2 regions of the Streptosporangium lutulentum genome follow, and region 1 is predicted to be linked to the other one. Evidence: riboswitches for the same ligand, from Rfam matches in the RefSeq annotation. Region 1 holds a riboswitch; the other holds the start of a gene.
The links. A riboswitch is a leader RNA that binds a small molecule or an ion and turns the genes downstream of it on or off. The one in region 1 is predicted to bind cobalamin.
Positions count from the first base shown of each region.

Region 1 (4,414 bases):
GTCCGTGCCGATCCGCCCCGCCGTGCCGTCCTCGGCCAGGCCGAGGGCCTCGCGCAGGCCGGGAAGGGCCTCGCTGCCGGCCCACATCTGGCGGGCGCGGAGCATCGCCAGCACCAGGTCGATCCGCGTCTCGCCCTCGGGGGCGAGGCCCAGCACGTGCAGGCCGTCGCGGATCTGGACGTCCTTGACCTCGCACAGCCAGCCGTCGACGTGCAGCAGGAAGTCGTCGAACTCCGCGTCGTGCGGGCGGTCGGCGAGACCCAGGTCGTGGTCGAGTTTGGCGGCCTGGATGAGGGTCCAGATCTGGGCGCGGATCGCCGGGAGCTTCGCCGGGTCCATCGCCGCGATGGAGGCGTGCTCGTCGAGGAGCTGCTCCAGCCGGGCCATGTCGCCGTAGGTGTCGGCGCGGGCCATCGGCGGGACGAGGTGGTCCACCAGGGTGGCGTGGGCGCGCCGCTTGGCCTGGGTGCCCTCGCCGGGGTCGTTGACCAGGAACGGATAGATCAGCGGCAGGTCGCCGAGCGCGGCGTCGGGGCCGCAGGAGGCGGACATCCCGTTGGACTTGCCGGGCAGCCACTCCAGGTTGCCGTGCTTGCCCACGTGGACCACGGCGTGGGCGCCGAAGCCGTCGGCCAGCCAGCGGTAGGCGGCCAGGTAGTGGTGGCTGGGCGGCAGGTCGGGGTCGTGGTAGATCGCGATGGGGTTCTCGCCGAACCCGCGCGGGGGCTGCACCATGACCACGACGTTGCCGGCGCGCAGCGCGGCCAGCACGATCTCACCCTCCGGGTCCTGTGACCTGTCCACGAACAGCTCGCCGGGCGCCGGGCCCCAGTGCTCCTCCATCCGGGTACGCAGGTCTTCGGGCAGGGTGGCGTACCACTCGGCGTAGCGGCTCGCCGCGATGCGCACCGGGTTGCCCGCGAGCTGCTCCTCGGTGAGCCAGTCCGCGTCCTGCCCGCCCGCGGCGATCAGCGCGTGGATCAGCGCGTCGCCGTCCTGCTCGGTCACGCCCGGCAGTTCGCCCTCGGCGCCGATGTCGTAGCCACGTTCGCGCAGCACGGCCAGCAGCCGCACCAGGCTGGCGGGGGTGTCCAGGCCGACGGCGTTGCCGATCCGGGAGTGCTTGGTGGGGTAGGCCGACAGCATCAGCACGAGCTTCCGCTCCCCGGCGGGGACGTGCCGCAGTACGGCGTGCCGCACCGCGATGCCCGCCACGCGTGAGGCCCGTTCGGGGTCGGCCACGTAGACGGTCAGCCCGTCCTCGTCGATCTCCTTGAAGGAGAACGGCACCGTGATGATCCGCCCGTCGAACTCGGGGATCGCGACCTGGGTGGCCGCGTCCAGCGGCGACAGGCCGTCGTCGCTGTCGGTCCAGGACGCCCGGCTGCCGGTCAGGCAGAGTCCCTGCAGGATGGGCACGTCCAGGTCGGCGAGCGCGCCGACGTCCCAGGACTCGTCGTCCCCGCCGGCCGACGCGGTCGCCGGCCGGGTCCCGCCCGCGGCGAGCACGGTCACCACCAGGGCGTCCACCGTGCGCAGCGCCTCCAGCAGGCCGGGCTCGGCGGTGCGCAGGGAGGCGCAGTAGACGGGCAGCGCCCGGCCGCCCGCGTCCTCGATCGCCGCGCAGAGGGCCTCGACGAAGGCGGTGTTGCCGGCGACGTGGTGGGCCCGGTAGTAGAGCACCCCGACGACCGGCCCGTCCTGGCGACGGCTCTCGCGCTCCAGCACGCCCCAGCTCGGGGTGGGGGCGGGCGCGGCGAACCCGTGCCCGGTGAGCAGCAGGGTGTCGGACAGGAACCGGTGGAGTTCGACGAGGTTGGCGGGCCCGCCGTGGGCCAGGTAGGCGTGCGCCTCCGCGCAGACCCCGCCGGGCACGGTGGACAGCTCCATCAGCTCGGCGTCGGGCGCCCGCTCGCCGCCGAGCACGACGACGGGCCGGGGCCCGGCGAGCAGGGCGTCCAGTCCCTCCTCCCAGGCCCGGCGCCCGCCCAGCAGGCGGACCACCACCGCGTCGACGCCCTCCAGCAGGGGCGGGAGGTCCTCGGCGGAGAGCCGGGCGGGGTTGCCCAGCCGGTAGTCGGCGCCGCTCGCGCGGGCGCTGAGCAGGTCGGTGTCGGAGGTCGAAAGCAGGAGGATCACGCGCCACACTCCAGGGAAAGCGGGACGGTACGGCCCGGGGATGCCACAGGGTGGCGGAACGGCGAGAACGGGGCGGTACGCCCAGGGGATGCCACAGGGTGGCGGAACGGCGAAGGCGGGACGGTACGGCTCAGGGGTGCCACGAAGTGGCGGGGGAACGGCGAAAAGCGCACAGGGCTTCCTCCCTCGGGGTCCTCGCCCCGGGTCGTCGTCGGCTACGACGGCTGGAGTCTCCTGGCTCCCGGATCGGTGCTCACCCCGGCCTTCCCGTCCGTCGTCGGACAGTGACCTGGGTGGGGTTCGCTCCCCGGTTACAGTGGCGGGACCGCGCCGGACTCACACCGGCTTCCTCCCTTTTGCCATCGCAATGATGACACTACGGCAGTCCCCTTCCTTGCAAGAAACTGGCGTTAACATCCTGAGCGTGGTCATTGCACACTTTTCCGGACGATCGCGACTTGACGCATGTCCCGGGGCGCTCCAGGTGCACGCCGCCGCCGACGGCGGCCTGGCGCGCGTCCGCGTTCCCGGAGGCCGGTTGACGACCTCCCAGCTGCGGGAACTCGCCGGAGCCGCCTCCACGTACGGCAGCGGTGTCATCGAGCTGACCTCCCGGGCCAACGTCCAGGTGCGCGGCCTGGGCGAGGGAGGTGGATTCGCGGCCCGCATGGCGGCCGCGGGCCTGCTGCCCTCGGCCACCCACGAGCGGATCCGCAACGTCCTCGCCTCCCCCCTGACCGGTCTCGACGGCGGCGGGATCACCGACGTCGGCCCGCTGATCTCCGAGCTGGACCGGCACCTGTGCGCCCGGCCCGCCCTCGCCGCCCTTCCCGGACGGTTCATGTTCGCGCTCGACGACGGCCGCGGCGACGTGGCCGGGCTCGGCGCCGACGCCACGATCCTGCCGACCGGCCCCGACGAGGCCGCGGTGGTCCTCGCGGGCGTCGACGGCGGCCTGCGCGTCCTGCTGGACGCGGCGGTGCGGGCCCTGCTCACCGCCGCCGAGGAGTTCCTCGCGGAACTGGCCGCCCAGCAGATCACCGCCTGGCGGATCGGCGAGCTGGAGGACGGCCCCGCACGGGTCGCCGCCCGGATGCGCGCCCGCTCCGGCGAGTACCCGCCGCTCCCCGGCCATGACCCCGCACGGGCCGCCGGGACCGCCGCGTCCGCCGCCCCCCTGCGGCTTCGCCCCGTCGGGCTCGGGCCGGTGGGCGTCGTCGAACGACCGCGCGCGTCCGCCGACCGGCGGGTCGCCCTCGGGGTCGCGGTGCCGCTGGGACGGCTGACCTCCGCCCAGGCCGAACTGCTCGCCGGCCTGGCGTCCTGCGGAGAGCTGCGGCTCACCCCGTGGCGGGGCATGGTCCTGCCCCGGCTGGACCGGAAGGAGGTCGCCGGGACGGCCGCCCGGCTGGCGGAGGCCGGTCTGGTCACCGACCCCGCCTCACCGTGGATCGGCGTCACCGCCTGCACCGGCCGTCCCGGCTGCGCCAAGTCGCTGGCGGACGTGCGGGCCGACGCGACCCTCGCCATCACCTCGGTACGGAACGAACCGGCTGATTCCGGTACGCTCCCCGTGCACTGGGCGGGCTGCGAGAGGCGCTGCGGTCGCCCCAGGGGACGAGTCGCGGACGTGGTCGCCACCGGCGACGGGTACCGCCTGGACCTGGACGGCCGGAGCCTAGCCTGTGCGGACATCGAAGAGACCGCGGCCGCGATGACGGCCGCCAGAGGGGAACTGTGATCGACTACGTCCGTGACGGCGCCGAGATCTACCGCCGTTCCTTCGCCACCATCCGCGCCGAGGCGGACCTGAGCGGCATGCCCGCGGACGTCGCCCAGGTGGCGGTCCGCATGATCCACTCCTGCGGGATGGTCGACCTGGTCACCGACCTCGGATGGTCTCCAGGTGTCGTGGCGTCGGCGCGCGAGGCCCTGCGGGCGGGCGCCCCGGTGCTGTGCGACGCGACGATGGTCTCCTCGGGGGTGACCCGGCGCCGCCTTCCCGCCGACAACGAGGTGATCTGCACGCTGGGCGACCTCCGCGTGCCGGAACTCGCCGAACGGCTGGGCACCACCCGCAGCGCGGCCGCCATGGAGCTGTGGCGGGAGCGGCTGGAGGGCTCCGTGGTCGCGATCGGCAACGCGCCCACCGCGCTGTTCCGGCTGCTGGAGATGGTCGAGGAGGGCGCCGGGCGACCGGCCGCCGTCCTCGGGATACCGGTCGGCTTCATCGGCGCCGCCGAGTCCAAACAGGCCCTCGCGGAACACGGGGCCG
Region 1 covers NZ_JAUSQU010000001.1:3,249,575-3,253,988, forward strand. Annotated here, with positions in the region: gene cobN (cobaltochelatase subunit CobN) at 1-2,139, opposite strand, end outside; cobalamin riboswitch at 2,351-2,535, opposite strand; gene cobG (precorrin-3B synthase) at 2,564-3,880, shown strand; gene J2853_RS14640 (precorrin-8X methylmutase) at 3,877-4,414, shown strand, end outside.

Region 2 (4,414 bases), 880 kb from region 1:
GCGGCCGCCTCCTCCCCCGCCAGCAGCAGGTTGAGCGGGCGGGACACACCCAGCAGCACCGCGGTGCCGGCAAGGACCGCCCCGGCGGGGATCCACAGCAGGTCCCAGGTGGTGCCGGCCAGGCCGCCCAGCATCCAGCGCAGCGCCGATTCGGCTTTGCGCGGGTCGCCGGAGGTGATGATGAGGTAGCTGGCGACGGCCGAGAGCACCTCGCCCGTGGCGACCCCGGACAGCACCAGCCGCATGGTGGTCATCCGCCCTTTGGCACTGGCCAGGAAGTAGACCAGCAGCAGTGCCGCCAAAGCGCCGCCGAAGGCGGCCAGGGGCAGGGAGAAGGCGCCGAGCAGCGAGACGTTGAGCACCATGACGAGCACGGCGCCGACGGTCGCCCCCGATGACACCCCGAGCAGCATCGGGTCGGCCAGCGGGTTGCGCACCAGGGCTTGCAGGGCCATCCCGCACACCGACAAGCCCGCGCCGACGACGCCGCACAGCAGGACCCGGGGAACCCGGACGTCCATCACGATCGTCTCCCTGACCGGCGTCCAGGTGGGCTCGACCAGCGCGGGAAAGATCCGGTGCAGCAGGATGCCCCACACCTCGCCGAACGGCAGGCGGACCGAGCCGATCGCGATCCCGGCCGTGGCGGTCACCACCACGGCGATGCCGAGCAGCGTCAAGACCAGCGCGTACGGCACGCGTGCCCGACCGGCGGCGGCCTCGGTCGTGGTCGCCGCCGGCCGGGATTCGGCGATCTCGATCACGCGAAGCGGTCCGCGTGCAGCTGGCGGGCCAGCGATTCCACGCCGGCGGGCACCCGCACGCCCAGCACCGTGGACGACAGCGGCAGCACCGCGAAACGCTGGTTTTTGATCGCGGGCACGTCCTTGAGCGCGGGATTGGAGAGCAGGAACCTCTTCTTGTCCTCCGCGGACTCGTCGCCGTAGTCGTAGATGACGATCACCTCGGGCGCCCGCTCGGCCACCTGCTCGAACGAGACGTCCCCGAAGGCCTTGGGAAGGTCGGCGAACAGGTTCGTCCCGCCCGCCAGTTCGATCATCTCGTTGCCGATGCCGGCGCCTCCCGCGGTGAAGGCCGTCTTGTCGCCGCTGTCGTAGACGAACACCTTGACCGGGTCGATTCCGCCGATCTTCTCCTTGACGCGATCCAGCACTCCGCGCATCGCGGCGATCTGCCGCTCGGCGCGATCGGCCACGCCGAAGATCTTCCCGATCGTCCGGATCTCCTCCTCGACCTGGACCATGGTCACCGGGCCGGTCGGGCAGCCTTCGATGTTGACGTGGGAGTCGATTCCGGCCTCGGCCAGGACGGCACGGCCACGTCCCTCCTTCTCGTCGAAGGCGCTGTTGAACCCGCCGTACACGAAGTCGGGTTCGACCGACAGCAGCGACTCGTAGGAGGGGTACTCCTTGGCGAGCACCTTGATCGCCCGGTAGACGGTTTCGTACTCGGGCAGGATCCGGTCGTCGAGATAGGCCGTCGCGACCATCGACTTCTCCAGCCCGAGGGCGAGCATGACCTCGGTGGCGTGCTGGTTGAGCGTCACCGCCCGCTGCGGCGGCCGCCGGTAGGTGGTGCTCACCCCGCAGTTGACCACGGTGACGGGGAAGCCCGCGACAGGCGGGTTCGCGGCCGAGGGACCGCGCTCTGTGGTGGCCCCGGTGGCTCCGGTGTTCCCGCAGCCGGTCATCAGCAGGGCCGACACGAGGAGCAGGAGGAGCGGGCGCGCGCGCCGGGCCGTCATGGCCGGATCCTTTCGCTCACGAGCGGCACCCGAGGAGCGCGGTGGGATGAAGAAGCAGAGGACGGCTCGACCGCCGGGATTCCGAGCGGCGCAGGGGGGACGGAGCGTACTCGGGTGTCGTTGGACCCGTAGAGGGCGACGGACACCGCTTCGCCCCGTGAGCGGGGAAAACCCATTGATGGTCTCCTGAAAACGGGCCGCGGCCGCCATTCCTCGACAGCGACCGCGGCGGGCGAGGAGCCGGATCGCCAGAGGAGTCCCGTACGGCGGGCAGCCCGAAACCCGGCATGCCGCGCACCGTCCTCTCTTGGGGAGATCCGCCCCATATCGTGAGGAGGCGACCGCGTGAGTCTCCTGGCTCTCGGGTCGATGCTCGTCCCGGCCTTCCCACCCGCACGCGGGCAGTGGCTTGTTCGGGATCCGCTCGCCGATCACAGTGGCGGGACCGCACCGGATTCACACCGGATTCCTCGTTCCGCCGTCGCCTTCACCGACCATGGTCGCACACCCACCATCAGAGACAAAGACGGCGTTTACGTGACGGAATGCGTCCGACCATGTCATCACGGCCTCACGTTTGGGGTGATCGGACGAGGGAAGCCGCGCCGGATGTTCGACGACTTCGCTTTCGACCACATCGACGTCGGGCCGGTGACGCTGCGCGTGCGCCACGGCGGCTCAGGTCCGGCGGTGGTGCTCCTGCATGGCCATCCGCACACTCACGCGACCTGGCACAAGGTGGCTCCCGCGCTCGCCGAGCACTTCACCGTCGTCTGCCCCGACCTACGCGGCTACGGCCGCTCGACCGTTCCAGCGGATGAGCCGGAGCACGCACAGATGTCGAAGCGCGCGATGGCGGACGACGTCGTGGCTCTCATGCACGCTTTGGGCCATCACGAGTTCGCGGTCGTCGGGCACGATCGCGGGTCGTACGTCGCCTTCCGGTTGACGATGGACCATCCGGAGTCGGTGCGGGCTTTCGTGAACATCGGCGGCCCCCCGATCGGCGAGGTGCTCGATCGCGCCGGGGAGACCTTCGCGCGACTGTGGTGGCACTGGTTCTTCCTCGGGCAGACGAAGAACCCGGCGGAACGTGTGATCAATCAAGATCCGGACGCGTGGTACGCCGACAGGTCCGACCGCGTGGCGGACGAGGCGCTGGAGGACTACCGCGCCGCGCGACGCGACCCCCAGACCGTCCACGCCATGTGCGAGGACTACCGCGCGGGACTCACCGTGGATCGGCGCGACGACGCCGCCGACAAGGCCGCAGGAAAGAAGATCGCCTGTCCGGTGCTCGTGGTCTGGGGCAGGCACGACGACCTGCCGGAACTGTACGACGGCGACCCGGTCGCTCCCTGGCGGACCTGGGCGACCGATGTCAGGGGATGCGAGATGGACGCGGGACACAGCGTGCAGGAGGACAATCCCGAAGCGCTCCTGGACGTGCTCGTGCCTTTCCTGATGTCACACCGGGGAGATCCCTTTCCCCACGCCCGGCCGCCGGATGGCGAGCGTCCAGAGCGCGGGGAGCGGGTCGGGGAGCGCCGTCGCGTTTGACGACGGCGGGGTCGAGCCCGAGCCGGCTGAAGAGGTGGCCCAGGGCGGCGAGTCGGGCTTCAACTCGGTCCAGGGCGGTGAGATGGGCTTCGACCCGGTCGCCGCATCACGGCGGAGATCGGGTCGAAGCGGTGCGGGGCGGCTCTATGCGATCTTGGGTGCGGCGCGCATGGCGGCGTAACAGCACCGGGTGCCGTCGGCGAGCGTGGCGAACACCACGGGCAGGGCGTCCACGCCGAAGGCCGAGCCGGTCGCGGCGAAGACGGTGTCGGTGACCGGGATCAGGACGGCCTCCAGCGGCGGGGACAGGTCCTTCATCCCGTCGACGAACTCGTACCGCAGGTGCGCGGTGCCGTCCTCGTCCTGGGTGATGGTGATCTCGACGCCTTCGCGACGGTAGGTGCCCAGGTAGGGGGTGACGTCCACGGCGGGCGGCTCGGCGGGCGGGCCGAAGGCCTCGGGCATGGTCACACCGGCCAGTTCGGCGAGGAGTTCCCGGAACAGCGCATCGTACAGTTCGCGGGTCCCGCCGCCGTTGGCGAGCAGCACGACGGCCACGTCCGCGTGCGGCACGACGCGCAGGTAGCCGTGCTGGCTCACCGACGACCCGTCGTGGCCGTAGCCGGCGACGCCGTCCCAGTCGTAGAGGCTCCAGCCCAGCCCCCAGCCGTCGGCGCTGACGGTCCACTTGTCGGGGCTGTCGACCTCGCGGCGCTGCATCGCCGCGACCGAACCGGCCGACAGCACGCGGGTGCCGTCCGGAGCGAGGCCGCCGGCCAGGTGCATCCGGGCCAGCCGAACGACGTCGGCGGCGGTGGTCAGGACCCGGCCGTAGGGGCCGGCCGAACGCGGCATCATGTCCCAGGCCGGGGCCGGGTCTGGGTCGGCTCCGGGCTCGCCCAGGTGCCCCATCGCCACCCGGAACCGCAGCGCCTCCTCGGGCAGCGTCATCGAGTGCTCCAGCCCCAGCGGGACCAGCAGCCGGTCCTTCAGCGCCTGGTCCCAGACCTGGCCGGTGACCACCTCGACGACGCGGCCCAGCACGTTGTACCCGACGCTGGAGTAGGAGGTGCCCGTCCCTGGCCGGCA
Region 2 covers NZ_JAUSQU010000001.1:2,367,057-2,371,470, reverse strand. Annotated here, with positions in the region: gene J2853_RS10075 (FecCD family ABC transporter permease) at 1-755, opposite strand, end outside; gene J2853_RS10070 (ABC transporter substrate-binding protein) at 761-1,765, opposite strand; cobalamin riboswitch at 2,091-2,282, opposite strand; gene J2853_RS10065 (alpha/beta fold hydrolase) at 2,375-3,325, shown strand; gene J2853_RS10060 (serine hydrolase domain-containing protein) at 3,470-4,414, opposite strand, start outside.
Region 2: another riboswitch for cobalamin. It lies ahead of J2853_RS10070 (ABC transporter substrate-binding protein); the one in region 1 lies ahead of cobN (cobaltochelatase subunit CobN).